DNA from 3 places in the Polymorphum gilvum SL003B-26A1 genome. Region 3 is predicted to be linked to each of the others. Evidence: riboswitches for the same ligand, from Rfam matches in the RefSeq annotation. Region 3 holds a riboswitch; each other region holds the start of a gene.
What was found. Region 3 has a riboswitch for cobalamin ahead of SL003B_RS10265 (HupE/UreJ family protein). Riboswitches for the same ligand answer to the same signal wherever they lie in the genome.
Positions count from the first base shown of each region.

Region 1: linked by a shared signal. The riboswitch ahead of SL003B_RS05985 (energy-coupling factor ABC transporter permease) and the one ahead of SL003B_RS10265 (HupE/UreJ family protein) in region 3 are both predicted to bind cobalamin.
Region 2: linked by a shared signal. The riboswitch ahead of nrdH (glutaredoxin-like protein NrdH) and the one ahead of SL003B_RS10265 (HupE/UreJ family protein) in region 3 are both predicted to bind cobalamin.

Region 1 is NC_015259.1:1,265,770-1,275,535, forward strand. It holds gene SL003B_RS05940 (S-methyl-5'-thioadenosine phosphorylase) at 1-53, shown strand, start outside; gene SL003B_RS05945 (hypothetical protein) at 60-260, opposite strand; gene SL003B_RS05950 (adenine phosphoribosyltransferase) at 352-900, shown strand; gene bluB (5,6-dimethylbenzimidazole synthase) at 903-1,556, shown strand; gene SL003B_RS05960 (GNAT family N-acetyltransferase) at 1,566-2,045, shown strand; gene SL003B_RS05965 (MaoC family dehydratase) at 2,056-2,544, opposite strand; gene SL003B_RS05970 (MaoC family dehydratase) at 2,541-2,999, opposite strand; gene SL003B_RS05975 (cytochrome-c peroxidase) at 3,125-4,186, opposite strand; gene mbfA (iron exporter MbfA) at 4,762-5,745, opposite strand; gene SL003B_RS05985 (energy-coupling factor ABC transporter permease) at 5,878-6,561, opposite strand; cobalamin riboswitch at 6,613-6,825, opposite strand; gene SL003B_RS05990 (SLC13 family permease) at 6,908-8,683, opposite strand; gene ychF (redox-regulated ATPase YchF) at 8,783-9,766, opposite strand, start outside.
Region 2 is NC_015259.1:1,548,145-1,557,910, forward strand. It holds gene SL003B_RS07290 (hypothetical protein) at 1-358, shown strand, start outside; gene SL003B_RS07295 (energy-coupling factor ABC transporter ATP-binding protein) at 407-1,159, opposite strand; gene cbiQ (cobalt ECF transporter T component CbiQ) at 1,156-1,872, opposite strand; gene SL003B_RS07305 (hypothetical protein) at 1,869-2,492, opposite strand; gene cbiM (cobalt transporter CbiM) at 2,489-3,103, opposite strand; gene SL003B_RS07315 (DUF4198 domain-containing protein) at 3,110-3,883, opposite strand; gene nikR (nickel-responsive transcriptional regulator NikR) at 4,045-4,518, shown strand; gene nrdF (class 1b ribonucleoside-diphosphate reductase subunit beta) at 4,529-5,506, opposite strand; partial or broken gene SL003B_RS07330 (class 1b ribonucleoside-diphosphate reductase subunit alpha) at 5,515-5,853, opposite strand; gene SL003B_RS22725 (class Ib ribonucleoside-diphosphate reductase assembly flavoprotein NrdI) at 5,778-6,041, opposite strand; gene nrdH (glutaredoxin-like protein NrdH) at 6,045-6,266, opposite strand; cobalamin riboswitch at 6,367-6,575, opposite strand; gene SL003B_RS07340 (YqaA family protein) at 6,763-7,200, shown strand; gene SL003B_RS07345 (PhnA domain-containing protein) at 7,212-7,805, opposite strand; gene SL003B_RS07350 (rhodanese-like domain-containing protein) at 8,014-8,418, shown strand; gene SL003B_RS07355 (calcium/sodium antiporter) at 8,428-9,372, opposite strand; gene SL003B_RS07360 (hypothetical protein) at 9,427-9,723, opposite strand.
Region 3 is NC_015259.1:2,123,670-2,133,435, forward strand. It holds gene SL003B_RS10245 (ABC transporter ATP-binding protein) at 98-1,399, opposite strand; gene SL003B_RS10250 (ABC transporter permease) at 1,412-3,145, opposite strand; gene SL003B_RS10255 (phospholipase D family protein) at 3,542-4,714, shown strand; tRNA gene SL003B_RS10260 (tRNA-Asn) at 4,962-5,037, opposite strand; cobalamin riboswitch at 5,374-5,605, shown strand; gene SL003B_RS10265 (HupE/UreJ family protein) at 5,639-6,283, shown strand; gene cobU (bifunctional adenosylcobinamide kinase/adenosylcobinamide-phosphate guanylyltransferase) at 6,288-6,845, shown strand; gene cobW (cobalamin biosynthesis protein CobW) at 6,842-7,924, shown strand; gene cobN (cobaltochelatase subunit CobN) at 8,118-9,766, shown strand, end outside.

The sequences.
Region 1 (9,766 bases), 860 kb from region 3:
CGGCGCTGATGGCGAAACTGGACGCGGTGGCCGGGCGCATCCTCAATCGCTGAGGCGGATCAGAGGCTGCGGCCGCCGTGCATCCACAAGCCGCCCATTCCCCCGAACAGGCCGCCGATAAACGCCATGATCACCGAGACGATGATCGACACGATGATCGCCGCCGGGATCGCGGCCAGACCGAACTTGATCATGATGAGGACGAGACGGGTGAACGGAATTTCGACGTCCACGACGATCATGCGTTGATTCTGTTCCATTTCCCTGTTTCCTTTTCCGCTCGTTGACCGAATGCCGATCCCGCGCAGCGTGTTGGGAGTCCCGGCGGAACGCAATCAGAAAGGTGCGACCATGGAAATGCCGAGCGTGTCGGACGAGCTGCTGCAGGCGATCCGGACCATCCCGGACTACCCCAAGAAGGGCATCCTGTTTCGCGACATCACGACCCTGCTCGGCAACGCCAGGGCGTTCCGCCGCGCGGTCGACGCGCTGGTCCAGCCCTGGGCCGGCTCGAAGGTCGACCAGATCGCCGGTATCGAGGCGCGCGGCTTCATCCTGGGCGGCGCCGTGGCGCACCAGCTGTCCGCCGGCTTCGTGCCGATCCGCAAGAAGGGCAAGCTGCCGCACGAGACCGTGCGCATCGCCTATTCGCTGGAATACGGTCTCGACGAGATGGAGATGCACAAGGACGCGATCCGTCCGGGCGACCAGGTGATCCTGGTCGACGACCTGATCGCCACCGGCGGCACGGCGGAGGCCGCCTGCAGGCTGTTGCGCAACCAGGGGGCGGAGATCGTGGCGGCGTGCTTCATCATCGACCTGCCGGACCTGGGAGGGCGCAAGAAGCTGGAAGCGCTAGACGTTCCGGTGCGCACGCTGGTCGCGTTTCCGGGGCATTGACGATGACAGGGCCGAGCGAACACGGCCCGGAGTTTCCGCCTGCGTTCAGGGTCGTCTTTGCCGATCTCATGCGCTGGCGGCGCGATGTGCGCCGCTTCCGCAAGGACAGCCTGCCGGAAGGCCTTCTGGATGAGATCCTAGCGCTGGCCGATCTGGCGCCGTCCGTCGGCAACAGCCAGCCCTGGCGCATTGTCAAGGTGGAGAGCGCGGCGTGCCAGGCCGCCATAACGGGCCTTTTCGAAACAGAGAATGCCCTGGCCCTGACCGCTTATGAGGGGGAAAAGGCCGCGATCTACGCAAAGCTCAAGCTCGCGGGACTGCGCGAAGCGCCGGTGCATCTTGCCGTTTTCTGCGACCCTGATCCGGAGCAGGGCCATGGTCTTGGCCGTGCGACGATGCCGCAAACTCTTGCTTTCTCCGCTGTCGGCATGATCCAGTGCCTGTGGCTCGCAGCGCGCATGCACGGGGTTGGGCTCGGCTGGGTCTCGATCATCGAGCCTGAGGCTGTAAAAGGAGTTCTGAGCGTGCCGGCCGCGTGGGAGTTGATCGGCTATCTCTGCCTCGGCTTTCCCGAGGAAGATCACCTCGTGCCGGAGCTGGAGCGAGAGGGCTGGCAGGCCCGCACCCCGCTCGAAGGGCGGATCCTGACCCGTTAGGAGGCATCTTTGGCAGTCACCGTCAGACCCATTGAAGACAAGGACCGGCCCGCGCTCACCCGCCTGCTCGAAGAGCGTTGGGCGGGCCCGGAGATCCTGATCGACGGCGAGATGATCGACGCCTCCGCGCTGCCGGGCTTCGTCGCCGAAGACGGCGGGCAGCTCGTCGGCCTCGTCACCGTGATCAAGCGCCCCGACGAGTGGGAGATTGTCACGCTTGACTCGCTCAACCGGTGGGCGGGCACCGGGAGCCAGTTGCTGCAGGCGGTGGTCGAGGAGGCGCGCAAGGCCGGGCTGGCGCGCGTCATGACCCGCACGTCCAACGACAACCTGGATGCATTCCGCTTCTACCAGCGGCGCGGCTTCCGCCTGGAGCGGGTCGTGCACGGGGTCATCGACGAGGAGCGCAAGCTTAAGCCGGAAATCCCAGTTTCCGGCCAGCACGGCATTCCCATGCACGACGAGATCGTGTTCGCCCGCACGCTGTGAGCGCGGACGTTCAGCCCGCCGAGGGCGCGCAGCGCTCGACGAAGACGTTGCTGTCGAAGCTGAAGACCAGGTCCCCGTGCTGGTTCACGCCCTCGTTGCGGGCATGGACGATGCCCCAGTCGGGCCGGCTGCGCGATTCTGTCTTGCCGGTGACAGTGCTGGCGTAGGAGATCGTGTCGCCGGCATAGACGGGCTTCAGCCACTTCAGGTTCTCGAAGCCGGGCGAGGGGCCGCGGCGCACGGGCGGTTCGCCGCGCGCGCGGGCCTCGCGCTCGGCGCGGTCCTGGGCGGCGGCGAACAGCTTCATGAAGACCGCAGCGGTGTGCCAGCCGGAGGCACACAGGCGGCCGAAATGGGTGGCCGCGGCGCCTTCCTCGCTGAGGTGGAAGGGTTGGGGATCGTACTTGCCGGCGAAGTCGACGATCTCCTCGGCCGTGAAGCGATGGCTGCCAAGCTCGATCCGCTCGTCAGCGACGATGTCCTCGAAAAAGGCGCTCATGCGGGCTGGCTCCGGCAGGAAAACAGGATCGGGTTCTCGACCGTCATGACCGTGTCGCCGTGCTGGTTGGTGACGGTGAAGCGGAAGGAGACGATGCCGAGGCCCGGCCGGGAGCGCAGCGGGCGGGCGGAGACCACCTCGGCCTCGGCGCTGAGTACGTCGCCCGGGCGCACCGGCCGGCGCCAGACGAGCCGGTCGATGCCCGGCGCGCCCTGTCCGGCGGAGGAGCCGAGCAGGCCGTCGACCAGCAGGCGCATGTACATGGCGGCCGTGTGCCAGCCGGAGGCGGCGAGCCCGCCGAGCAGCGAGGCCTCGGCGGCCGCTTCGTCGAGGTGGAACGGCTGGGGATCGAATTCGCGCGCGAAGGCGACGATTTCCTCGCGCGTGACCGCCTTTTCGCCGAGCGGGATTCGCTCGCCGGGGCGGAAATCCTCGAAGTATCTGTAGCTTGTCATGGCCGGATTTCTTAGCGGATTTCAGCGGGCTTGGCGATGGCAGCGGCGCGGCAGGGCACAAAAAAGCACGGGCCGGCGAACCGGCCCGTGCCGTGGCGCCATGCGGGCGCCTCAGGTCTTTCCCGTCAGTTCTTGATCGGCTCCATCAGCTCCGGACGGGGCGTCGCGCTGGTGCTGACCGGCAGGATCGGGTACTCGACCACCGGCTGCTCGCCGGTAAGGGTGAGCAGGAAGGCGGTGATCGCCTCGACCTGCTCGTCGGTCAGGTCGGCGCCGAGCTGCGAGGTAGCCATGATGCCGACCGCCTGCTTCAGATCCCAGACCATGCCGGAATGGAAGTAGGGGGCGGTCAGTTCGATGTTGCGCAGCGGCGCGGCGCGGAAGACGTATTCCTCGTCCGCCGTCTGGGTCACGGCGAAGCGGCCCTTGTCGTCGGGCGGCAGGATGTCCGCTCCCGGCTTCTCGACGACGCCGAACGGATAGTAACCCTCGCCGCCGAAGTTGACGCCGCCGTGGCAGCTGGCGCAGCCGGTGTCCATGAACAGCTTCAGGCCTTCCTTCTCCTGGTCGTTGAGGGCGGCCTCGTTGCCTTCCAGGTACAGGTCGAACTTCGACGCCGGCGTGATCAGCGTGGCCTCGAAGGCCTCGATGGCGCGGGCCATGTTGTCGAAGGTGACCGCATCCGCTTCGCCGGAGAAGGCGCGCTGGAAGCGCTCGACGTATTCCGGCATGCTCTTCAGCGTCTCCTCGACGCGGTCGGGCGTGTTGGCCATCTCGACGCCGGCCTGGATCGGACCCTTGGCCTGGGCCTTCAGGTCGTCTGCGCGGCCGTCCCAGAACTGGGCCGTGTTGAAGATGGCGTTGAACACCGTCGGGGCGTTGCGCGGACCCTTCTGCCAGCCGTGGCCGATGGAGGTCTCCAGGTTGTCGTCGCCGCCCATGCCGACGTTGTGGCAGGTGTTGCAGGACAGCAGGCCCGAGCGCGACAGGCGCGGATCGAAGAACAGCATGCGGCCGAGGTCGATCTTCTCGCGCGTCACGGGGTTGTCTGCGACGGTCGGGACCGAGTGGGGAATCGGCTGGAAGTAATCACGTGCCTCGGTCAGAAGCTCGGACTGGGCCTGCGCCGGGGTTAGCGACAGGGCAAAAACCGAAAGACTGGCAAGGAGTAAGCTGGCTCTGGTCATATCAACCTCCGTTGGATCGAGGTGCGGCCAGTTTATAGCAGTTCCAGTTCGCGGCATTGCGGCAGCCGCTTGACAAGGAAAAAATCGGATAAATATACTCAACTTATCGCTTCGATCCATGATCTTCGGCTGAGTCTGGACCCTGAAAGAAAGAGGAACGCCTTTCCGTTCAATGGCTCTTCTAGGGAGCTTTGATTTTCCTTTGTTGCGGACAATGAAGCCCAGAAAAACGGTTCAGTACTGGCTATGTCTTGCGGTCTTGTCCGGCTGACCCAGGATCGTCATCGGTTCGATTTGCCGTCCGATCGTGTCGTCTTGACTTTGGTCAAGGACAAGGGCATGAGGATGAAGGCCGGTTGCACCATCTGGCCGCAGCCGGGCCGGAATCGACCGAAAAATCCGGCGTCCTATTGCCGCAGATTTGCCGTAAAGCCGACTCGGCCGGCGACAGGCTTCGGGCAGATCGGGTCCAGCCTGCCGTTGCCAACCTGCCGTCGACCAGTCTGCCGTTGACCAGCCTGCCGCTGACAGGGCGCGATATCGCACCGAAGGCGAGAAGGCGGACAGGATGCGTCTCAGGCGTTGCCGATCAGGATGCCGGCGGCCAGCACCAGCGAGCCGCCGAGGACGACCTGGAAGGTGGCGCGCAGGAACGGCGTCTCCATGAAGCGATTCTGGATCCAGGCGATCGCCCACAGCTCGACGAAGACGATCATCACCGCGACGGTGGTCGCGGTCCAGAAATGCGGGATCAGATAGGGCAGCGCATGGCCGAGGCCGCCGACGGCCGTCATCACGCCCGAGGCGAGACCGCGCTTGACCGGCGAGCCGCGTCCCGACAGCACGCCGTCGTCGTGGGCGGCTTCCGTGAAGCCCATCGAGATGCCGGCGCCGACCGAGGCCGACAGCCCGACCAGGAAGGTCTGCCAGGTGTCGCCGGTGGCGAAGGCGGCGGCGAAGATCGGCGCCAGCGTCGACACCGAGCCGTCCATCAGGCCGGCGAGGCCCGGCTGGACGTAGGTCAGGATGAACTGGCGCCGCTCGGTACGGCCTTCCTCATCGCGTACGTCCTGCGGCGTCAATTCCCGCCCCAGGCGGATGGCGAGGCTTTCATGGCCCTTCTCGGCCAGCGCCAGGTCGCCGAGCAGCTTGCGCGTCGAGGCATCGGAAACCCGCTTGGCCGCCTCCAGATAGAAGCGGTAGGCCTGATCCTCCATCCGCTCGGCCATGGCGCGTACCTTGTCGAGACCGAGCGGGCGCACCAGCCAGTCCGGCTTGCGTTCGTAGTAGCCGCGTACGTGTTCGCGCCGGATCAGGGGGATGGTGTCGCCGAAGCGCACGCGGTGCAGCTCGATCAGGTGCTGGCGGTGCTCGTTCTCCTCCTCGGCCATGGCGTCGAACACCTTGGCGGACTGCGGAAACTGCTCGCGCAAGCCGTCGGCATAGGCCTTGTAGATGCGCGCGTCGTCTTCCTCGGAGGAGATGGCGAGCGCAAGGATCTCCTGTTCGGAGAGCGAGGCGAACTCGCGGCGGCCGAAGCCGAGCAGGCGGCTGAACATGCGAACCTCTTTAGAGTAATTCTAAAGAATTATAGGCTGTTCATCCGCCCGAGCCAAGGCCAGGGATCATCCCGCAGGCAAGATGCCGCAGAGCACGGGAGACCCGCAGACCGGCCGCCGCGGGACGCGGTGTCAGACCGCCTCGTGGTAGAGGCGTCGATAGAGCAGAGGCGACAGGGACAGTCCGGAGATCGTCTTGGCGGCGGCCAGGACGGCCAGATCGACGAGCGGTTCGATCAGGATCACGGTCAGGTAGGCAGCGCCGAAGGCAGCGATCGAAGCGAGGTTTTCCGTACCGAATCCGCTGCCGTAGAGCGCCCAGAACGCCACCCAGGCCACGACGCCACCTTGGTAGGACGTCGAAAGCGCGAGAGCTTGCCAGTATTTCACGTCCACATAGGGCGTCTTCGCCGGAATGATCCGCTTCGCCAGCAGGCTGACGGCGAACAGCGGCACCAGCAGGGTCGTCACATTCATGCCGTACTGGGGCAGATCGAACGGCGCGAACAGCAAGCCCTGCAGCAGGAGCCCCGTCGCGAGGCCGATGGCGGCCGGTCCGGCGCCGAAGACGAGATAGAGCGTCGATCCGAGGATCAGGTGTACTTCCGAAACGCCGACGGGGTGGTGCGGCAGGAGTTCGAAGAAGGCGAAGACGAGCGCCGTGGTCACCAGGCTGCGCAGGGCCACGGCCTGGAAACCGCCATCGTGGCGGACGGTGTATCCGATCATCTTGGCCGCAAGCACGAAGGCCGTTCCCGCGGTGGCGTAGCTGAGCACGATCTTGGCGCCGTCGACGACGCCGGGTTCGATATGCATGTCGTTCTCCTTGCCGCACCCTCCGTGCGGCGGCGGTTGCGTTGTTGGGCGGCTGGGCCCGGTCCGATGGCAGGTCTCCTGGCTTGCGGCGCGTTGCGCGCCCTCGCCTTCCCAGCCGTCCGGCCAGTGGCTCGTAGAGGTGCGCTCGCCGCTCACAGTTGCGGGGGCAGCCACGGTCTCGGTCCCTGATGGGTAATCCTCACCGTGTTCCCTTTTCATCCGCCGCGCGTCATGTTTGGCGGAACCATCACGCGAAATCGTGCACCCGCGCGCAGCCGGGGGCAAGCCTGCCGGCCATACGTAATAATCCGGGCAGATGGGGAGGGGCGCGGTGAGCGCCAGGGCCCTACAGGGGCCAGAAGACGAGGATGGACGGCACGGCGACGGCCAGCACGATCAGTTCCAGCGCCAGGCCCATGCGCCAGTAGTCGCCGAAGCGGTAGCCGCCGGGGCCCATGATGATGGTGTTGTTCTTGTGCCCGATCGGGGTCAGGAAGGCGCAGGACGCGGCGACCGCAACACCCATGAGGAAGGCGTCCGGATTGACGTCGAGCGTGCGGGCGACCTGGATTCCGATCGGCGCCGCGATCAGGGCCGTGGCGACGTTGTTGAGGAAGTCCGACAGCGTCATCGTGACGACCATGAGGGCCAGGAGAACCACCCACGCCGGTGCGCCCCAGGTGAGGGCAACGATGCCGGATGCGATCAGTTCGGCGCCGCCCGAGGTTTCGAAGGCGATGCCGAGCGGGATCAGCGAGGCCAGAAGCACGACCACCTGCCACTCCACGGCCTCGTAGACTTCCGTGCCGTCGACCAGACCCGTGGCGGCGTAGAACACCGCGCAGGCGGCCAGGGCGACGGGCAGGGAGGTGATGCCGGCGACGGTGACGGCGATGGCGAACAGGAACGCGCCGACGGCCAGGCCGGCCTTGTTGCGCTGGACGACGCCGGTCCGGCGTCCCTCGAGCGGCAGCACGCCGAGCCAGGAGGTTGCCGTCTCCAGGTTCTCGGGCGTGCCGAGCAGCAGCAGCACGTCGCCCGGGTGCAGTGTCAGCCGGCGGACGCGGTCATGGAAGCGCCTGCCCTGGCGGGAGACGCCGAGCAGTGTCACGCCATGGCGATAGAGCAGGCGCATGCCGGTCGCCGTCCGCCCGGCCATGCGGGAGGTCTCGGGCACGATGGCTTCCATCAGGGTGAGGCTGCCGCCGGTGACCCCGGCCTCGTGTTTTTCGGAGCCTTCGAACTCCAGGTCGCCGGCGCCCATGAAGGACTCGATCGATTTCGGGTTGCCCTCGACGATGACGAAATCGCCTTCCCGTACGGGTTCGCGGCGAGCGAAGCCTGGCAGACGGCGGCCGTTGCGGACCAGGCCGAGGACATTGATGTCCTTCTCGTCGGCGAGCGGATAGAGATCGCCAAGGGTGAAGCCTTCGCTCTTCGAGCCTTGGCCGACGCGCAGTTCGGCGACATAGAGGGTTTCGGCCGCTTCGGTGTCGGCCGGCGCGGTCCTGACCCGGGCCGGCAGCAGGCGCCAGCCGACGAGCGCGACGAACAGCACGCCGAAGATCGAGACCGTGGCGCCCACCGGGGCGAAGTCGAACATCGAGAAGGGGGCACCGAGCGCGTCCTGCCGGTACTGGGCGATGACGATGTTGGGCGGCGTTCCGATCAGGGTGATCATGCCGCCGAGGATGGTGGCGAAGGAGAGCGGCATCAGCGTCAGCGCAACGGCCCGCTTCGCCTTGCGCGCCGCCTCGATGTCGAGCGGCATGAGAAGGGCGAGGGCGGCGACGTTGTTGATCACCGCGGACAGGGCCGCGGCGACGATCGACATGACGCCGATATGCCTGGAGACGCCGTTGCCCGTCGCAATCAGGCGGCTGGCGACGAGTTCGATGGCGCCCGAATTCATCAGTCCGCGCGAGACGATCAGCACCAGGGCGATGATGACGACGGCGGGATGGCCGAAGCCGGCGAACATCTGATCCGTGGGAACCAGCTCCGCCGCCGTCGCGACGATCAGGGCAGTGAAGGCGACCAGATCGTAGCGGATCCGGCCCCAGATCAGCAGTGCGAAGACGAAGCCGAAGATCGCGAACAGCGAGGCTTGATCGATCGTCACGTCGTGGCTCCGTCCGTTCCGTGTCGCGCAGGCCCAGTCCGTCCAACGATGCGGGCCGCGCGTGGTTCCCTTGACGGGCGGCCCGCCGTGACGGCGGCGTCAGGTGTTGAACTTGAACAGCATCACGTCGCCGTCCTTGACGACGTATTCCTTGCCTTCGTCACGGGCCTTGCCGGCTTCCTTGGCGCCGACCTCGCCGCCGAGCGAAATGTAGTCGTCGTAGGCGATGGTCTGGGCGCGGATGAAGCCGCGCTCGAAGTCCGAATGGATGACGCCGGCCGCAGCAGGCGCCTTGGTGCCCCGGGTGATGGTCCAGGCGCGGGTTTCCTTCGGGCCGGCGGTGAAATAGGTGATCAGGCCGAGCAGATCGTAGCCGGCGCGGATCAGACGGTCGAGGCCGGGTTCGCTGAGGCCGAGGGTTTCCAGATATTCCGCCTGCTCGGCGTCGTCGAGCTGGGAGATCTCGGCCTCGATGGCAGCGGAGATGACGACGGCGCCGGCGCCCTGGGCCCTGGCCATCTCCTCGACCTTCGTCGACAGGGTGTTGCCGGTGGCGGCGGAGCCCTCGTCGACGTTGCAGACGTAGAGCACCGGCTTGGAGGTGAGCAGGTTCAGGCCCTGGAGGATCTTCCTCTCGTCGGGCGAGGCGAGTTCGAGCAAGCGAACCGGCTTGCCGTCCTGGAGCAGGGCGAGGGCGGCCTCCATCACCGGCAGCACGGCCTTGGCCTCCTTGTCGCCGCCGGACGCCTTCTTGCGCAGCGGCGCGATGCGGCGCTCCAGGCTCTCCATGTCGGACACCATCAGTTCGGTTTCGACCGTCTCGGCGTCGGAAATCGGATCGATCTTGCCCTCGACATGGGTGATGTCGTCGTCCTCGAAGCAGCGCAGGACGTGGACGATGGCGTCGACCTCGCGGATGTTGGCGAGGAACTGGTTGCCGAGGCCCTCGCCCTTGGACGCGCCGCGCACCAGGCCGGCGATGTCGACGAAGGTGATACGGGTCGGGATGATCTCCTTGCTGCCGGCGATCCTGGCGATCTCGCCGAGGCGCGGATCCGGCACGGCGACCTCGCCGGTGTTCGG
Region 2 (9,766 bases), 580 kb from region 3:
GCAGTTCCGGCCGGTCAGGCCGAGACCCCTGTTCGCACCGAACCAGAAGCCGTCCGACTCTGCGGTCTTTCTCGAATGGCGTCATCCGGAGGAGGGCAAGGGGGCATTGCTCGGCTACAACGTCTACCGGTCCGTCTACGAGGGCGACCGGCCCATCCAGTTGCAGGTGCTGAACGGGGTGCCGCAACAGGGACGACGAGCGCAGGTCGCCGATGTGCAGCCGCCCATGCCGTACAACCACCGCTATGCGGTGACGGCGGTCAGCCGCGACGGCGCCGAGAGTCTGTTCTCGAATGTGCGGATCCTGGACTGGAACACGCGGATCGACCTGTTCGACGCCGGCTTCGTGCCTCTTTGACCCTGAGAAGCGGCCGTCGGCAGGTGTTCGGCAGAGCCGCGTCCGCAGTCAATCCCGGCCGGGCGGCGGCCGCGGGCGGTCGGGCGCTGCGGCGTCGGCGGGGTGCGGGTGGACATGGGCGTGGGTGTGGACATGGGGGTGGCTGTGGATCTGCGCGGGGGCGAGCCGGCCGGCCTCCAGGATCATCGCCCGGCTGGCGAAGTCGGCGACGAAGGCAGCGTCATGGGAGACGAGGATTATCGCCCCGGCGAAGTCCTTCAGTGCCGTGCGCAGGCGCTGGCCGTTGGCTTCGTCGATGCCGTTGGTCGGTTCGTCCAGCAGCAGCACGTCGGGGCGCATGGCGACCAGGCCGGCGAGGCAGACGAGCCGCTTCTCGCCACCCGACAACCTGTGGCTGACGCGGTTGGCGAGGTGGCCGACGCCGAGTTCGTCGAGCGCGCGCTGCGCGCGCGCCGTCGCCTCCGCCTGGGTGCAGCCGATGTTGAGCGGACCGAAGGCGACGTCCTCGATCACGGTCGGGCAGAAGAGCTGGTCGTCGCTGTCCTGGAACAGGAAGCCGATCCGCGGGCGCAGGAGGCGGAACTGCTTCTCGTGCGCGCAGTCGACGCCGAACAGGCGCACGCTGCCGCGATCCGGGCGTTGCAGGCCGACGACGGTGCGCAGCAGCGTGGTCTTGCCGGCGCCGTTCGGCCCGACGATCGCCAGCCGCTCCCCGGCCGACAGGACGAGCGACACGTCGCGCAGAACCGGGGTGCCGTCGCGGCTCACGGTGACATCGGCGAGGGCAACGAGGTCGCTCATAGCCGGTCGAATAGCAGCGTTGCGACCGCGAGGCCAGCCAGTCCGGCGGAGGCCGTCCAGTCGCGCGCGGACGGCGCCGGCAGGGCAGCATGGGGAAAGCGCCCGGCGTATCCGCGGCACAGCATGGCTTCGTCCACCCGCTGCGCCCGGTCGAGCGCGCGCACCAGCAGCATGCCAATCAGGTAGCCGTAGCTGCGCCAGGTGTGGCGGTTCGAGCCCGGGCGGAAGGCGCGCGCACGCATCGCGTCATGGAGCCTGAGTGCTTCGGCGCGGATCAGCGACAGGTAGCGCACCGTCAACACGAACAGCCTCACGACCGGTTCGGGCACGCGCAGGGCCTGCAGCGCGGCCCCGAGCCGGGCGGGCTCGACGCTGCCGAGCAGGGTCGTGAGCAGGAGGACGGAGACCGACACCTTGCAGGCGATCAGGCCCGCGCGGGCGATGCCTTCCGCGCTTGCCGAGACGGGGCCGAGGACGAGCACCGGCCGGCCGGCGATCGTGAACGGCAAGATCAGGAACAGCAGCAGCACGAAGCCCTCGACATGGAGGAGTCGCCGCCACAGGCGCCGCTCGATGCCGCAGGCCAGCGCGAGCAGGCAGACGCCGGCGAGCGCAAGGGCGGCGGTCGCCAGGTCGCGAAGCTGCGACAGGGCGGCAACGGCGACGAAGGTCGCGACGAGGCGCAGGCGCAGGTCCTGGGGCAGGATCGTCATTGGCGCTCGCCGGGGCGTTCACCGGAGCGCCCGCGGGCCCAAAGGCCCAGCCCGGCGAGGCCGGCAATGAGGAAGAGGCCGGACAGGATGTCGGTGAAGCGCAGCCTGCTGTCCATCTGCTCGATCCGCTCGAGCAGCGGCTCGACCTGGCGCTGGACCGCGGCCTCGACCAGGGCGGCGACCTCCGTCTCGGTCAGGGTTGGGGACCCGGTCCCGGCCTGGCCCGATGCGGAGGCGGCGGGCATTCCGGCCGTCGTCGTGGCCGCCGTGTTTGGTTCGGCCGCTGCCGTCGGCGCTGCGCCGCCAAAGCGTGCTGCGGCGACGACGGCCCGGCCGACATGGCCCTCGCGGGTGTCGACCGTGACGGTGATGTCGGTGGTCACGGGCCGGGGCAGGACGAAGCGATAGGCGCCCTCGGCATCGGTCTCGCCGGTCGCGATCACCGTTCCGCCGGCGTCCCGGGCGATCCAGGGCGTGGCCTTGGCCCGCCCACCGCCGACGAAGAAGGCGTATCCCGTTACGGCATCGCCGTCGACGGTGGCAAACACCTTGAGCTTGTGGGCGGCCGCCGGGCCGGTCAGGGCGGACAGCAGGATCAGGGCGATGACGAACCTGGTCATGGCAGGGTTGGCCTCAGGGCTTGCGGATCGACACGGGCAAGGAACGTCACGATCGCGGCGGCGACGAAGGCCTCGGCCACGGCCAGCGGCAGGTAGGTGGCGAGCAGGATGGCGGCCACCGGCGTGTAGTCGGACGACGACAGGGCAAGCGACGCCGCGACGAGGCCGCCGGTGCCGAGCACCGCGAGCGCACCGACGAGGGCCGCCAGTGCCGCGCGCAGCGCCGGCGAGGCGGTCGTCCGGATGGCCGGGCCGAAGGCGAGGGCGAGCAGGACGCCCGGCAGGGCCAGGTTCACGACGTTGACGCCGAGCGTCGTCAGGCCGCCGAAGCCGAACAGCAGCGCCTGCAGCAGCAGCGCCACGGCCACGGCCGGAAACGTGCCGGCGCCGAGCATCAGCCCCATCAGTCCGGACAGCAGCAGGTGTACGCTCGACGGGCCGACCGGGATGGCGATCAGCGAGCCGGCGAAGAAGACCGCCGACAGGATCGCCGCCCGCGGAATGGCGCGGTCTTGCAGGCGGCGCAGGCCGAGGGCAACGCCTGCCGCCGTGACGACGGCGCCGCCGATCAGGACCGGGGCGGACAGGACGCCGTCTGGGATGTGCGCCATGTCAGGTCATTTCCCGTCCATGGTGGTCGCCCTGACCCACATCAGGGCGCCGAGTTCGACCGGCACCTGACTGCCGTCCGGAGAGGCCATAGTGTCGTCGGCCTCGACCAGGGCGGCGAAGCCCCACCAGCCGGCGCGCGGCATGGCATAGGCGAAGGTACCGTTGGCGTCCGCCCGGATCACCTGGGTGACGAAGGCGTCGTTGGGGGGCTCGACGGAGCCGTCGTTGACGAACTCGACCTCGATCTCGGCGAAGGGCACAGGCGTGCCATCCTTGAGGACGACGCCGGAGAACAGGTTGCCGCTCCAGACGCCCGTCGGCCGGGTCAGCGGCCGGATCTCGACGGGAAGTCCGACCAGGTCGTCCCAGCCTTCGCCCGAGGCATAGCTGTCGACCACGACCTTGGCGTAATGCACGATGAACTTGCCCTCGGCCGGCTCCCAGTAGGGCTGCGGCTCGACGAAGAAGACCGCCGCACCCGGCTCGGACAGGTCGTGCGTCACGGTCCAGGCGCTCTTGCCGTCGACCGGGGTCTCGACCAGGGCCGGCATCAGGTCGACCGCCTGGCCGGCGGCGAGGACGCCGACCCGCGCGGGCCTGGCCATCTCCATCACCGGGCCGCCCTCGAAGGGGTGGGTGAAGACCATGTCGAGCGTGACCGAGCCGCCTTCGGGCAGCACGTCGGCGGAGGGCAGGAGTTGCTGGAAATGCGCCGTCGCCGGCGAGGCGAGGCCGATCAGGCCGGCGAGGCCGGCAAGGCCGAGGGGGAAGAGGCGCATGAAACGATCTCCTGATTGTCAGAATTAACCCGATTGTGTGAATTAATAAAAAAAAGATCATACTTGCTGTTGCAGCGCAATAGGGATGTCGAGATCCTTGCGCCTTTCGGGCGCCGCCGCGCCGGGCTACCCTGTGGCGCGGACGGCTGCAAGGAGACACGATGCAACGCACGACGATCACGCTCGACGACGCGCTGGCCGCCGAGCTCGATGCCCACATGGCGGCGACCGGCGCGACTAGCCGCTCCGAAACGATCCGCGACCTGGTGCGGCGCGGCCTGTCGACCGTTGCCGGCGGCCCGGCCGAGGCCGGCTGCTTCGGCGTCATCAGCTGCACGATCGACCAGTCGGTGCGCAACCTGGCCGCGCGGGTGCCGCAGAGCCGGCTCGACCGCCACGACCAGACCGTGGCCGCGCTGTCGGTGCCGCTCGACCATTCCACCTCGCTCGACGTGGTGGTCATGCGCGGACGGGTCGCCGACGTGACGTCCTATGCGGAAGCCCTGTTCCTGGAGCGCGGCGTGATGCACGGCACGGTCGGGCTGATCCCGGTGGCCGAGGACACCACCCGGCATGTCCACAATGACGGACCTCCGCGCGAGCACACCCACCTGAAGGTCCGCAGCAGCTTTTGACACGGCGTCCTCAGAAGTCCCAGTCCTCGTCCTCGGTGGCGACCGCCTTGCCTATGACATAGGACGAGCCGGAGCCGGAGAAGAAGTCGTGATTCTCGTCGGCATTGGGCGACAACGCCGCCATGATCGCCGGATTGACCGCGCAGACGGCGTCGGGAAACAGCGCCTCGTAGCCGAGGTTCATCAGCGCCTTGTTGGCGTTGTAATGCAGGAAGTGCTTGACGTCCTCGGTCAAGCCGACGCCGTCGCAGAGACTCTCGGTGTATTTCGCCTCGATGGCGTAGAGGTCGAACATCAGCGAGAAGGCGAAGTCCTTGATCTCCTGCCGTTCCGCCTCGCTCACGGTCTCCAGGCCGCGCTGGAACTTGTAGCCGATGTAATAGCCATGCACGGCCTCGTCGCGGATGATCAGGCGGATCAGATCGGCGGTGTTCGTCAGCTTGGCCCGGCTCGACCAGTGCATCGGCAGATAGAAGCCGGAATAGAACAGGAAGCTTTCCAGGAAGACGCTGGCGATCTTCTTCTTCAGCGGCGTGCCGGAGGCGTCGTACTCGTTCAGGATCAGCCGCGATTTCGCCTGCAGCTGCGGGTTTTCCGCCGACCAGCGGAAGGCGTCGTCGACCTCCGCCGTACGGCACAGGGTGGAAAAGACGCTGGAATAGCTGCGCGCATGCACCGCCTCCATGAAGGCGATGTTGGTCAGCACCGCTTCCTCGTGCGGGGTAATGGCGTCGGCCATCAGTGCCGGCGCGCCGATCATGTTCTGGATCGTGTCGAGCAGGGTCAGGCCGGTGAAGACGCGGATGGTCAGCTGCTGTTCGGCCGCCGTCAGCGTCGCCCAGCTCGGAATGTCGTTGGAGAGCGGCACCTTCTCGGGCAGCCAGAAATTCACGGTCAGCCGGTTCCAGATCTCCAGGTCCTTGGGATCCCGCAGGCGGTTCCAGTTCACGGCGTCCGGAACGGATCGGATCTTTGCATGCACGGTCATGGGTGGCCTCACAGGGAACAGGACACGCAGCCCTGCACCTCGGTCCCCTCAAGGGCCATCTGGCGCAGGCGGATGTAGTAGATGGTCTTGATGCCCTTCTTCCAGGCGTGGATCTGAGCACGGTTGATGTCGCGCGTGGTGGCGCTGTCGCGGAAGAACAGGGTCAGCGACAGGCCCTGGTCGACGTGCCGGGTGGCGGCGGCATAGGTGTCGATGATCTTCTCCGGGCCGATCTCGTAGGCGTCGCGGTAGTAGTCGAGATTGTCGTTGGTCATGAATGGCGCCGGGTAGTAGACGCGGCCGATCTTACCCTCCTTGCGGATCTCGATCTTCGAGACGATCGGATGACCTGCTTGGGCACCGCGCCCCGGCCCTCGCCGTCCGCGTAGGTCGGCACGACCAGGACGAACGGTTCGCGCACCGCCGGCACCGGTTCCGACGCGCATGTGGGGATGCGCCGGGCCGGCAGGTCCAGCCGGTCGATCAGCCGGTGCGTGTTGCCGGACGCGCTCGAAAAATAGACGAGCAGGCCCAAGGTTCAGCCAAGCGCGCCGATCTTGTCCGGGCGGAAGCCGGCCCAATGGTCGTCGCCGGCGACGACCACCGGCACCTGGCGATAGCCCATCGACTGGACGGCTTCCATGGCGGCGTCATCCTCGGTCAGGTCGATGATGTCGAAGGCCACGCCGCGTGCGGTCAGCGTGCGTGTGGTGGCGTCGCACTGGACGCAGGCCGGCTTGGAATAGACGGTAACGGTCATTTTGGTCCTTTCGCCCCGAAAGTGTGAAGGGAGGCAGGCGAAAGACGGTCGGAGACGGCACAAGGCATGCCCGTTCCGCGTCCCCGGGCCCGCCGCCCGATGACGTTTTCCGAACAAGGCAGGTCTCCTGGCTCACGGGTCATCACCACCTGTCCGCCTTCCCGGGACATCCCAGTGGCGCTTTCGGACAGAAGCTCGCCGTTCACAGTTGCGGGGGCAGCGCCGGATTCGACCGTTCTCCAGTCTCACCAGCTTCCCTCTTAGCCTTCGAGACTCCCGAATCGAAGGACCTTGAACACAAGATAGGGTATGCGGCGGGCCCCGGATGTCAACAAATTGATGATGGCGACGGGGCAGACCGCGTCAGGCCTGTTGACAGCGGCAGGGGACCACCGCAGACAGGGGAGCATGAGGCGGCAGGCAGATCCGACAGCAGCGACAAGCAGAGCGAAGCGCCGGCAGGCGGACGGTGCGGACGCGTGTGCCGGATGGCGGCGTGGCTGACGTCGGCGCCTATGGTGGATTGTTCCTGCTGTCGTTCCTGGCGGCGACCGTGTTGCCGGCGCAGTCGGAGGTCGGGCTTGTCGGGCTGCTGCTGTCGGGCGCCTATTCGCCGGCGCTGCTGATCGTGGTCGCCAGCATCGGCAACACGCTCGGGTCGGTGGTCAACTGGCTGCTCGGGCGCGGCGTCGAGCGGTTCAGCGACCGGCGCTGGTTCCCGGTCACGACGGCGCAACTCGACCGGGCGTCGCGCTGGTATCAGCGCTACGGCAAGTGGAGCCTGCTGCTGAGCTGGGCGCCGTTCATCGGCGATCCGCTGACGGTGGCCGCCGGCGTGCTGCGCGAGCCGTTCTGGCCGTTCCTGATCCTGGTCGCCGTGGCCAAGACCGGGCGCTACCTGGTCGTCGCGGCGATCACGCTCGGCGCGGTGTAGGGGGCTGCGACTCAGGTCGCCTTCTTCACGAACTCGGTCAGGATGACGATGCGCTGGTCGTTGACGCGGCCCTCGATCTGGGCGGGATTGTCCGGCACCAGGGCGATGTTGCGCACGGCGGTGCCGCGCTTGGCGGTGAAATTGGCGCCCTTGACCTTGAGGTCCTTGATCAGGGTGACGGTGTCGCCGGCCGACAGGACGGCACCATGAGTGTCCTTGTGGACGACGCTTTCCTCGCCATCGGCGGCCGAGGCGGTTTCGGAGTCGGCTCCGGCCTCGGCCCAGGCGCGGGTTTCGTCGTCGAGATAGATCTGGTCGAGCAGGTCGCGCGCCCAGGGTTCGGCCGGCAGTCTCGTGAGCAGGCGCCAGGCGGCGACCTGCACGGCGGGCTCCTGGCTCCAGGCGCTCTCGGCGAGGCAGCGCCAGTGCGTGGGATCGAGATCGCCGCCTTCGAGGCCCGCGCGGCAGGTCTCGCAGACCAGTACCGCCGTTTCGGCGCTGCCGTCGGCGCGCGGGGCAAGCAGGAAGGCGGTGAGACCTGCGCCGGCGCCGCAGAGTTCGCAGGCTCCGCCGGCACGGGCGGTCAGGGCGTCGAGCAGGGTCATGGGCGGGTCCTTCGTCCGGGGCAGGGGATGTGATGCGCGGTGTAGACCATCGCCGACCGTCAGACGAGCGGTTTGTGCTGCGGCGAAAGGACTTGGACCGGCGGCGCGGCGCGCCAGGACGCTTTCCGATCAAGCGGAACCGCTTGCTCGACACTACAATACTTCAGATGTTGAAATGCGGAGGACGCGGAGCGGGAGGCAACGGGACATGGCGCAGACGATCGTCAAGGGCATCGACACGCTGCTGGCGGAGGCCAATGCGGTGGTGGCGGCGGTGAGCGCGGAGGAGGCGAAGCATCTGCTGGGGCGCGACGGTTATGTCTTCGTCGACCTGAGGGACGTGCGCGAGATCCAGCGCGAGGGTAAGATCCCCGGAGCCTTCTCGTGCCCGCGCGGCATGCTGGAGTTCTGGATCGACCCGGCGAGCCCCTACCACAAGCCGATGTTCGCCGAGGACAAGACCTTCCTGTTTTACTGCGCCGGCGGCCTGCGCTCGGCGCTGGCGGCGAAGACGGCGATGGAGATGGGGCTCGCCCCGGTCGTGCACCTGGACGGCGGCTTCGGCGCCTGGAAGGAGGCCGGCGGGGCGATCGAGACGGTCGAGAAGCGCTGATCCGGGCGGCTAGATGCCAGGCGTGGTGGCGAACAGCCAGGCGCAATAGGCACCGTAGGAGGCAAGGAAACCGGCGCCGACGGGCCGCGACAGGCGGCCGAGCGCGAGGAGCAGGCCGACCAGGCCGAGGCTGACGGCGAGCATCAGCGGGATGTCGAAGCGCGCCATCTGCGGGGCGATGTGGAGCGGATGCAGGGCCGCGGCGACGCCGAGAATGCCGAGCACGTTGAAGACGTTGGATCCGACGACGTTGCCGATGGCGATTTCCGAATGGCGGCGAAAGGCGGCGACGACCGAGGTCGCCAGTTCCGGCAGGCTGGTGCCGACGGCGACGACGGTCAGGCCGATGACGGCCTCCGAGATGCCGAGGCTGCGGGCGATGGCCGAGGCCGAGCCGACCAGGAAGTCGGCGCCGGCAACCAGGGCGACGAGCCCGGCGAGTAGGGCCGCGAGTTCCTTCCACAGCGGCAGCACGGCGGCATGAGCGGCGTCCTCGCCCGTGTGGTCCGTGCGGGCCGACCAAGCAGCATAGCCGACATAGAGGGCGAGCGTGGCGGCCATGACGAGACCGGTGCCGCGTCCGACATGGCCGAGCAGGCCGAGGGCGAGCATGACCAGGGCGGCGGCGAGCATGACGGCGAGGTCGCGCCGGATGCCGGGTATGGCGGTCGGAATCGGCGAGATCAGCGCCGCGGCGCCGAGGATGAGCAGGATGTTGGCGGTGTTGGAACCGACCACGTTGCCGACGGCGATGTCGGGCGAGCTCTGGAAGGCGGCCTTCACCGAGACCACCAGTTCGGGCATCGATGTGCCGAAGCCGACGACGGTCAGGCCGATGATGAGCGGCGGCATGCCGAGGCGGGCAGCGAGCGAGACGGCGCCGCGCACCAGGCCCTCGCCGCCGGCGAAGAGCAGCACGAGGCCGAGAACGAGAAAGGCGGTTTCAGCGAGCATGATGGGTCGTTCTCCGAAGCGGTGCGGAGCGGGAAGGCGGCGATGACGATCGGGTCAGGTCTGCGGCGCCTGCTCGCGCAGGGTGCGTTCGGCCTTCCACGCGAGCACCGCGACGGCACCGGTCGCCCAGATGGCCGGCGGCACCAGTACGAGCGCGGCGATGGTCAGGCCGACGACGCGCAGGCCGAGCAGGCCGGCAAGGGCCCACAGCACGCCGAGGTCGAAGATCCAGATGGCGACAGCGGCAAGCACGGTGGCGCCGATGACGGTGGCGAAGAAGGAGACGTCGTAGCGGACGGAAGCTGCCGGCTTAGCAGCAGCGGGCGTCTCGCCGGCCGGAGACTGGGACATGATGGCTTGACCCGTGGGACCGCAGGCGGACGTGATGTCCGCC
Region 3 (9,766 bases):
TGTCGGTCCCGCCAGTCAGGCGCCGTCTTGCTCGGCGTCGGTCGCCCGGTCCCGTCCGGTGCCGTTGGCAGGACGTTGCACGGATCGTCGCCGGAACTCAAGGGTTCTCCAGGCTGAACATGTGCGTGCGATCGTCATAGGCGAAAACCTCGGCGTAGCGACCCCAGCTGATCACAGCGCGCAGGGTCTGTTCGGCGTCGTCCGCCGCCATGTGGTCCTCGAGTTCGTCGGAGAAGCGGCTCCAGGGCGCGCGATGGCTCGGCCGTTCGTCGAGGACGCGCCGGATGTGGGCCGCGAGCGCGACATGGGTCAGGAGGTGATGCGCAAACAGATGCTTGCGCTCGTTCGTGTCGGTTTCGGCAAAACGCCGGCCTTCGGGCGTGAGCTTGATGTCGCCGCCTTCGACCTCGGCGAACCTGAGCATCTGCAGGGTCTCCGCGACCGGGAACAGATCGTCGATTTCCATGTGCAGCGAGGTCGCGATGACCGGAAGGTCGGCTTCGCCTTCATAGGGCGCTCCGGCGACGGTTTCCAGCAGGCCTGACAGCAGGTTAGAGGAGACGCGCGGCAGGATGGTGCTGATCCCGGTCCCGGGAAACCGCTCGCTTCGCGCTCCGGCGCGGTCGACGCCGCGTTTCGCCGTCATCTCCACATAGATGCGTTCGACCAGAGCGCGGAAGGCGGGATCGAGGCGGTCGCGCGGGTGCGGCAGGTCGACCGCGATGTCCTTGAGGATTCGGCCTGGATTGCTGCCGAAGACGAGGATCCGGTCGCACATGAGAACCGCTTCCTCAATGTTGTGGGTGACCAGGATCACGCCCCTGATCGGCAGCTGGCCCTCCGACCAGAGGTCGAGGAAATCGGTGCGCAGCGTTTCGGCCGTCAGGACGTCCAGCGCTGAGAACGGCTCGTCCATCAGGAGGATGGTGGGATGAACCACGAGCGCGCGGGCGAAGCCGACACGCTGGCGCATGCCGCCGGACAGCTCGCGCGGATAGGCGGATTCGAAGCCGTCGAGCCCGATGAGGTCGATCGCTTCGATCGCTCGCCGCCGGATCTCGTTGCGCGGCAGGCCGAGGGCCTCAAGACCCAGCTCTACATTGCCGAGCACCGTGAGCCAAGGGAACAGGGCGAAGCCTTGAAACACCATGGCGATGCCGGGCGGGGGCGCCGTCACCGTCCGTCCCAGGTAGCCTATCGATCCGGCGGTCGGCGTCGAGAGCCCGGCGATCAGCCTGAGCAGAGTCGACTTGCCCGAGCCCGAGCGTCCGAGCAGGCCGATGATCTCGCCGTCCCGCACCGTCAGGTCGATCCCGTCGAGAACCAGCAGTTCGCCGCCGTCCGGCCTCGGGAAGGTCTTGCGAACGGAGCGCACATCCAGCAGGGATTCAGAATCCATTGCGTGCTTCCTTCAGCCAAGTCGGTACTTGCGTTCGGCGAACGCGTAGAGCGGACGCCAGAAGATCCGGTTGATGACGACGACGAACGCGCTCATCACGGCAATGCCGAGGACAATGCGGTGAAAGTCGCCGGCTTCGGTCGCGTCGGCGATGAAGGCACCCAGTCCGTGCGCCTGCAACCGGTCCTGACCCCAGCTTGCGACCTCTGCGACGATGCTGGCGTTCCAGGAGCCGCCCGACGCGGTGATCGCGCCAGTGACGTAGAAGGGGAAGACCGCCGGCAAGGCGATCCGTTGCCACCACAACCAGCCGCGCACGCGCAGGCTGGCTCCGATGTCGCGCAGCTCGCTCGGGATGGTCGAGGCGCCGGCGACGACGTTGAACAGGATGTACCACTGCGTGCCGAGGATCATCAGGGGACTGAGCCAGATGTCGGGATCGAGGCGGAATCCGACGATGACGGAGACCGCCAGCGGAAACAGGAGGTTCGCCGGGAAGGCAGCCATGAACTGGGCCACCGGCTGGGCGATCCGTGCCGCGCCCGGACGCAGGCCGATCCACACTCCGACCGGAACCCAGATGATGCTGGCGATCGCGATCAGCACGAACACGCGGATCATTGTCGCAAACCCGAGAAGGACGGCTGTCGCTACGTCAGCGAGGCCGACCCCGGCGGTGAGGAACTGCGCCGCCTTCACGACGCCGAGCAGCGCAACGACAGCGACGGACCCAAGCAGGAGTCGATCGAGCCAGCGGGCGCCGCGTCCGGGATGGGCGGCGGACGCGCTGCCGGCGCCCGGTTTCGGGAGCGCACGGTACGACCATCGCCATGCCGCCCCGAGCGACGCGGTCGCGCGGGCGACGAGCCGGGATCGGCGGAGCGTCATCAGCACCCAGGAACGGGGCGGCGCGACGCCGGTTTCCTGCTCGAAACGGAACCGGTCGGCCCAGGCGACCAGTGGCCGGAACAGCAACTGGTCGTAGATCAGGATGACGAGCAGCATGGTGCCGATCGCCCAGCCGATCGCGCCGAGATCGCGCTCGGCGATGGCGAGCGCGATATAGGAGCCGATGCCTGGCAAGGTGACCGTCGTGCCGCCGACGCTGATCGCTTCGGCGGCAACGACGAAAAACCAGCCGCCCGACATCGACATCATCATGTTCCAGACCAGCGCCGGCATGGCGAACGGCACTTCGAGGCGCCAGAACCGCATCCAGGGCGAGAGACGAAAGGAACGGGCGGCTTCGGCGAGTTCCGCCGGCACGGTGCGCAGCGACTGGTAGAAGCTGAACGCCATGTTCCAGGCCTGGCTGGTGAAGATGGCGAAGACGGCGGCCAGCTCGGCGCCCAGCATCATCCCGGGCGCCAGCGACAGGAAGAAGACGACCGTTACCGAGATGAAGCCGAGAATGGGAACCGACTGGAGGATGTCGAGGAGCGGGATCAGCACGCGTTCTGCGCGGTGGCTCTTGGCGGCCCAGGTGGCATAGGTGAAGGTGAAGACGAGCGACAGCACCATCGCTGCCAGCATGCGCAGGGTCGTGTGCGCGGCGTAGCCGGGCAGCGCGGCGGGATCGAGTACGATGACGTTCTCGTCGGCAGCGGGCAGCGGCTGCATGAGGCCACGGCTCGCCTCGGCAAGGAAGACCAGGGCGCCGAGGACCAGAAGGATCGCGATCAGGTCCCAGAGGCTCGTGGACCTGCGGCCATGGGCGAGGCTCGTCTGCCGGTGCCGGCCAGTCATCGCGCGGCACCGTTCGGTTCGTGCCGGGCAGCGACGGCGACCGCAGGGACGCCCGCCGCGCGGAGCGAAGGAAACCGGTCGAAGGATTTGAACGCGTCGGTGGCCATGTCCGTCCCCGCCTCGTGCCGCAGGACGTGCCGGACTCCGGAGGAACGGCCTATGTCCGGTCGGCACCCTGCCTGATGTGAGATCGACTGCCGTCGTTCATTGCTGTCCTCGTCGGTCGGTCGGAGAAGATCCCGATAACCATGGTCCGGCCGATCTCTTAGCTGCATCAGGACGCGTCGGCAAGCCGGCAGCGGATCGCCAAGATCGGGACCGGGATCGCTGCCCGGACAGATTGTCTTTTCCGGCCTCCGCCTTAATATTTATGAACGTGATGCGGGACGGTGCAGGATGACGATCCGGCTGGTCGACAAGGACTGGGCACGCGAATTCGCCGAGGCGGCTGCCAAGGGCGGCGGCGACCTGCGGATCGTCTCCCCCTTCATCAAGGCCGGGGTGCTTTATCGCCTGCCGCTGGCGGCTCCGGGCGTCGCCAGGGTGATCACGCGGTTCAATCTCGCGGATTTCGCGGAAGGGGTCAGCGACATCGCCGCCCTTCGTGCCCTACTGGAAGCCGGCGTGTCTGTGCGTGGCGTCCGTAACCTGCATGCCAAGCTCTATGTCTTTGCAGACCGGGCAATCGTCACGTCGGCCAATCTGACCGAAGCCGCGCTGAGCCGGAATCTGGAATTCGGCTTCGTGTCCGCGGATGCCGGTGTCCTGGAAACCTGCAGGGCGTATTTCGACGATCTTTGGGCGCGCTGCGGACCTGATCTGACCGCCGGGATGCTGGAGCGATGGGAGCCTATCATGAGCCGGCATCGCCTGTCACACGGACAGCCAATCCGCCAGGAGAAGCTTGCAGATTTCGGCGTCGACGTAGGGTTTGCGAGTCCTCTGGCTTGGGCGACCTTGCCGCTCGTCGCCGAGGCCGCCCAGGCATTCGTGAAATTCCTTGGTGTCAGCAGCGACCGGTTTGCGCTGTCTTATCCGACCGCCGAACTGGTCCGACGGGCGAACTGTCATCGCCTTTTGGCTTATCCGGCGGCAAAGCGGCCTACGGGCGTTCGAGAGGGCGCGGTCATGTACATCGGCCGGTTGACGCGCGATCCGAACGGCAAAAACGACATACACGTGTTCGGCCGGGCTATTGCGGTGCGGCATGAACCGGGACGCGACGATGCGACCGATAAGGAGATCGCGCGTCAGCCTTGGCTGGCGACTTGGCCGAGGTTCGTTCGCGTGCATCATGCAGAGATCCTGGCGGGATCGCTTGCGAACGGCATTTCTCTGAATGACCTGATGGATCACTTAGGCCCGAACTCCTTCGCGCCGACAAAGCGCAATGTTTCCCGGGGAAGCGGGAACACCGATCCGCGCAGGGCCTATCGCCAGCAACCGGCTGTCGAGGTGTCGGCTGAAGGTCGAGCGTGGCTCGACGAGCGGTTTCAGGCCGCTTTGGAGACTCACGGGATCATCCCGAAAGCCGATCTCGAAGCACTGGACTGGTCGCACGGGGCATGAGGTCGCTCAAGCGGAGAGTCGCTTGAGCCGCTAAGCAGCTATTCTCGAGACCGCCTACCGCGCCCCAACCATACCCGTCTTCGGAATTTCACGTCCACGCGCAAGTCACGACCGCGCTATCGGCGTGAGACCCGATGCTGAAACCGATGGAATAGCGGACGATCGTCTTGGGTTTGCTCACCGGAGCAAAACGCCGATCGGTCGCGATTGCACGAAAACAACTTGCGGACAATGGCTTGGAAGAGGATGGCTCCGCGAGCAGGACTCGAACCTGCGACCATTCGATTAACAGTCGAACGCTCTACCAACTGAGCTATCGCGGATCACCATGGGGCGCGCCTGTCGGCCGCCGTCGGTGGCGAGCGTATAACAAAGCCGCAACGGCTTTGCCAAGCCCTTTCTGCACGAAGTTTTCCACAAGGCGAGGCGCCGGGTCTGTGTCGGGGTCGGATCACGGGCCGGATTTGGCGCGCCTGCGGGACGCTTCCGGGCGCCGTCCGGCCACACCGGGGAGCCGAGGAGGGGCGGACGGCCCGTGTCGCCGTGCCCGGCTTGGGTCGTCCCCGCCCCGCGCGGGGATCCATCCGGCCGCGCGTGTTTCCCGTGCGATCGCTCCGGGATCCGCCCCAAGGCGTCCTTGTCGGCCCGTCCGGTTGCGGCTACAACAGAACCGTCACGGTTCCCCGCACGGGCAAAGCCCAGGGGATGAAACGGGAATGCGGTGCGGGACGACTCACCCCGAGGTCCCAAGTCCGCAGCTGCCCCCGCAACTGTCAGCGGCGAGCCCTGCCGCAGCATGCCACTGGCGCCTTTGAACGCGAGGCGCCGGGAAGGCGCGGCGAAGGGCGACGACCCGCGAGCCAGGAGACCGGCCGCGACGCGACGCAACCCAAGCCGCCGTCGGGTGGACGGCCGGAGGATCCCATGACCGCTTTCGTCAAGACCCGTCTCTTCGCCACTCCGCTGGCGCGCCTCGGCGCCCTCGTCCTAGCCACGCTCGCCGCGGCGCCGGCCTCCGCCCATCACATGATGGACGGCGAGATGCCGCAGACCTTCGTCCAGGGACTGCTGTCGGGCCTCGGCCATCCGGTCATCGGCATTGACCATCTCGCCTTCGTCGTCGCCGTCGGCATCGCCGCCGGGCTGCTCGGCCGCAGCCTGCTGCTGCCGGCGGCCTTCGTCGTCGCGACCGTCGCCGGCGTCGTCGTGCATCTCCAGTCCGTCGACCTGCCGCTCGCCGAACTGGTCATCGCCGCCTCGGTGCTCGCCGTGGGCGCCCTTATCGTCACCGGCACCGCGCTGCCGCGCGCGGGCTGGGCGGCGCTGTTCGCGCTCGCCGGTCTGTTCCACGGCTATGCCTACGGCGAGTCCATCGTCGGCGCCGAGCCGGCGCCGCTCTACGCCTATTTCCTCGGCTTCGCCGTCATCCAGACCGCCATCGCCTCGCTCGCCATGCTGCTGACCGCGCCGCGCGCGGCCGGTCAGGCGGGAGCGCTGATGCCGCGGCTGGTCGGCGCCGGCGTCGTCGGCGTCGGCCTGTCGGCCCTGAGCGCGCAGCTGTTCGGCTGAGCCGATGCCGAGCGGTGCCGGGGCAGCCGCCCCGGCCGTCCTCGTCACCGGCGGCGCGCGCTCGGGCAAGAGCCGGTTCGCCGAAGATCTGGTCCTGGCGAGCGGCCTTGCGCCGGTCTATCTCGCCACCGGCGCAGCCGGCGACGGCGAGATGGGCGAGCGCATTGCCGATCACCGCGCCCGTCGCGGGCCGGGGTGGACCACGGTCGAGGAGGGGCTCGAGCTTGCCGCGACGCTTGCCGCCGAGGCGCGGCCGCAGTGTGCCGTGCTGGTCGACTGCCTGACCCTGTGGCTCTCCAACCTGATGCTGGCCGGCCGCGACGTGCCGGCCGAGGTCGCCGCGCTGTGCGCGCTGGTGCCCCGGCTCGCCGGCCCGGTCGTCTTCGTCACCAACGAGGTCGGCCTCGGCATCGTCCCCGACAACGCCCTGGCGCGCGCCTTCCGCGACGCGCAGGGGCGGCTCAACCAGGACCTCGCACGGGTCTGCGGGCGCGTCGTCCTCGTCGCCTGCGGCCTGCCGGTCCTTCTCAAACCCACTCCCGCAGCGGACATGCGCCTATGACCACGGCTTCCAAGATCCCCGCCACCATCGTCACCGGCTTCCTCGGGGCCGGCAAGACGACCCTCATCCGCAACCTCATCGCCCATGCCGGCGGCCGGCGCATCGCGCTGATCGTCAACGAATTCGGCGACATGGGCTTCGACGGCGCGCTGCTCGACGGCTGCGCCGATCCGGCCTGCGCCGCCGACGAGGTGGTCGAGCTGACCAACGGCTGCATCTGCTGCACCGTCGCCGACGACTTCCTGCCGACCATGGAGAAGCTGCTGGACCGCGACACGCCGCCCGACCACATCGTCATCGAGACCTCCGGCCTGGCGCTGCCGCAGCCGCTGGTGCGCGCCTTCTCCTGGCCGGGCGTGAAGACCCGCGTCACCGTCGATGGCGTCATCACCGTGCTCGACGCCGCAGCCCTCGCCGAGGGCCGCATCGCGCTCGACGAGGCGGCGCTTGCCGCCCAGCGCGCCGCCGACGCGGCGCTCGACCACGACAGCCCGGTCGAGGAGCTGTTCCACGACCAACTCGCCTGCGCCGACCTGGTCGTGCTCAACAAGGCCGACCTGGTCGGCGACGAGGCGCTGGAGCGCGTGCGCGCCCACATCGCCGGCGACGTGCGCCCGACGGTGCATGTCGTGGCGGCGGAAAAGGGCTTCCTGCCCGTCGACGTGCTGCTCGGGCGCGGCGCGGCGGCCGAGGACGATCTGGCCGCGCGCCACGCCCACCACCACCATCACGACCACGACGACGACGACCATGACGACGACCACGACGACGACCATGACCATGACCATCACCACCATGACGATTTCGAGAGCTTCATCCTCGACGTCGCGTCCTTCGTCTCGCTGAAGGACGCCGAGGCGCGCGTGCTCGCCGCCATAGCGCGGCCCGGCGTGCTCCGCATCAAGGGCGCGGTGGCGGTCGCCGGCAAGCCCGCGCCGGCCATGGTCCAGGCCGTCGGCCCGCGCGTCGAGGCCTGGTTCGCCGCCGGCGCGGCCGCTCCCGGCCGCCTGGTCGTCATCGGCCTCAAGGGGCTCGACCGCGCCGGCGTCGAATCCGCCCTCGCTGCTGCGGCGGCCTGAGCCCCGAGACAACGCTTGGCCGAGACATGACCTTGCCTTGCCCCGTCACCCCGGATCTCCGCGGCGCTCTCCCGGGTGGAGGATGGGGCACCGCCGCGCCCGTTCCGCTGCCGGGCGGTGGGGGGCGCTGGGCCGACAGGATCGCGGGCCGGCCGGCGGGCGCCGTCCGCAGCCTTGCGCAAGGAATCCGCTGATGCACATCCTGGCCAGCCGGACGGGGCGGATCGATGACGGCGGCGAGGCGGTCGACCTCGGCCAGGATCCGGCCGACATCGTGCTGCTGACGGCCGCTGACACGGAACTCGCCGCCTTCGCCGCCGCGCAGCGCCGGCTCGGACCGGGAGCGGCCAGCCTGCGGCTTGCCAGCCTGATGGCGCTCGCCCATCCCTATTCGGTCGACCTCTACGCCGAGAAGACGGTCGCCGGCTCGAAGCTCGTCGTGCTGCGCCTGCTCGGCGGCGCGGCCTATTTCGCCTACGGCCTGGAGCGGCTGGAGGAGGAGGCGCGCCGCTCCGGCGTCGCCCTGCTGGTGGTACCGGGCGACGACGGCTGGGACGAGGCGCTGGCGCGGCGCTCCAGCGTACCGGTCGAGGCGGCGCGCCGCTTCTGGCGCTACTGCGTCGAGGGCGGGGCGGAAAACCACGCCAACGCGCTGCGCCATGCCGCCCATCTGATCGGCCTTGGCGACGCGCCGCCGCCGCCCGCGCCGCTGCCGCGCGCCGGGCTCTACCTGCCCGGCCATGGGGCGCCCGGCCTCGACGACCTCGCCGCCACCTGGCGCGATCCGGCCCGGCCGCTGGCGGCGGTGGTGTTCTACCGCGCGCTCGTCCAGGGCGGCGAGACGGCGCCGGTCGACGCGCTGGTCGCCGCGCTCGACGCGGCCGGCGTCAACGCGCTGCCGGTGTTCGTCGCCTCGCTCAAGGAGGCCGAATCCGCCGCCGTGCTCGCCGGCCTCATGGCCGCCGCGCCGCCCGACGTGGTGCTCAACGCCACCGCCTTCGCCGTCGGCAAGGCGGGTGCCGTGCACGCGACCACGCCGCTCGACGCGCCGGGTCGGCCGGTGCTGCAGGTGGTGTTCTCGTCGTCCTCGCGCGAGGGCTGGGCGGACAGCGACCAGGGCCTGTCGGTGCGCGACCTCGCCATGCATGTCGTGCTGCCCGAGGTCGACGGCCGGCTCACCACCCGCGCCGTCTCCTTCAAGGAGGAGGGTGCCTTCGACCCGGCGACCCAGTCGGCGCCGATGCGCTTCGTCGGCGACGCCGGCCGCACGGCCTTCGTCGCCGAGTTCGCCGCCGCCTGGGCCCGGCTCGCGCGCACGCCGGCCGCCGGGCGCCGGGTCGCGCTGGTGCTCGCCAACTATCCCAACCGCGACGGGCGGCTCGCCAACGGCGTCGGCCTCGACACGCCGGCGTCCTGCGCCGCCCTGCTGACCGCGCTCGCCGCTGCCGGCTACGCGCTCGAGAGCGTGCCGGCGGACGGTGCCGCGTTGATGGCGCGTCTCGGGCAGGGGGTGACCAACGCGCTCGTCGGCCGCGACGCGCGGCGGCTCTGCGAGACCCTGCCGCTTGCCGACTATGCGGCCGCCTTCGACACCCTGCCTGAGGCGGTCCGGGATGCGGTCACGGCGCGCTGGGGCCGGCCCGAGGCCGATCCCCATGTCGCCGGCGGCGCCTTCCGCCTCGCGCTGCACCGCTTCGGCAACGCCGTGGTCGGCATCCAGCCGGCGCGCGGCTACAACATCGATCCCAAGGCGACCTACCACGATCCGGACCTGGTGCCGCCGCACCACTATTTCGCCTTCTACGTCTGGCTCAGGCGCGTGTTCGGTGCCCAGGCGGTCGT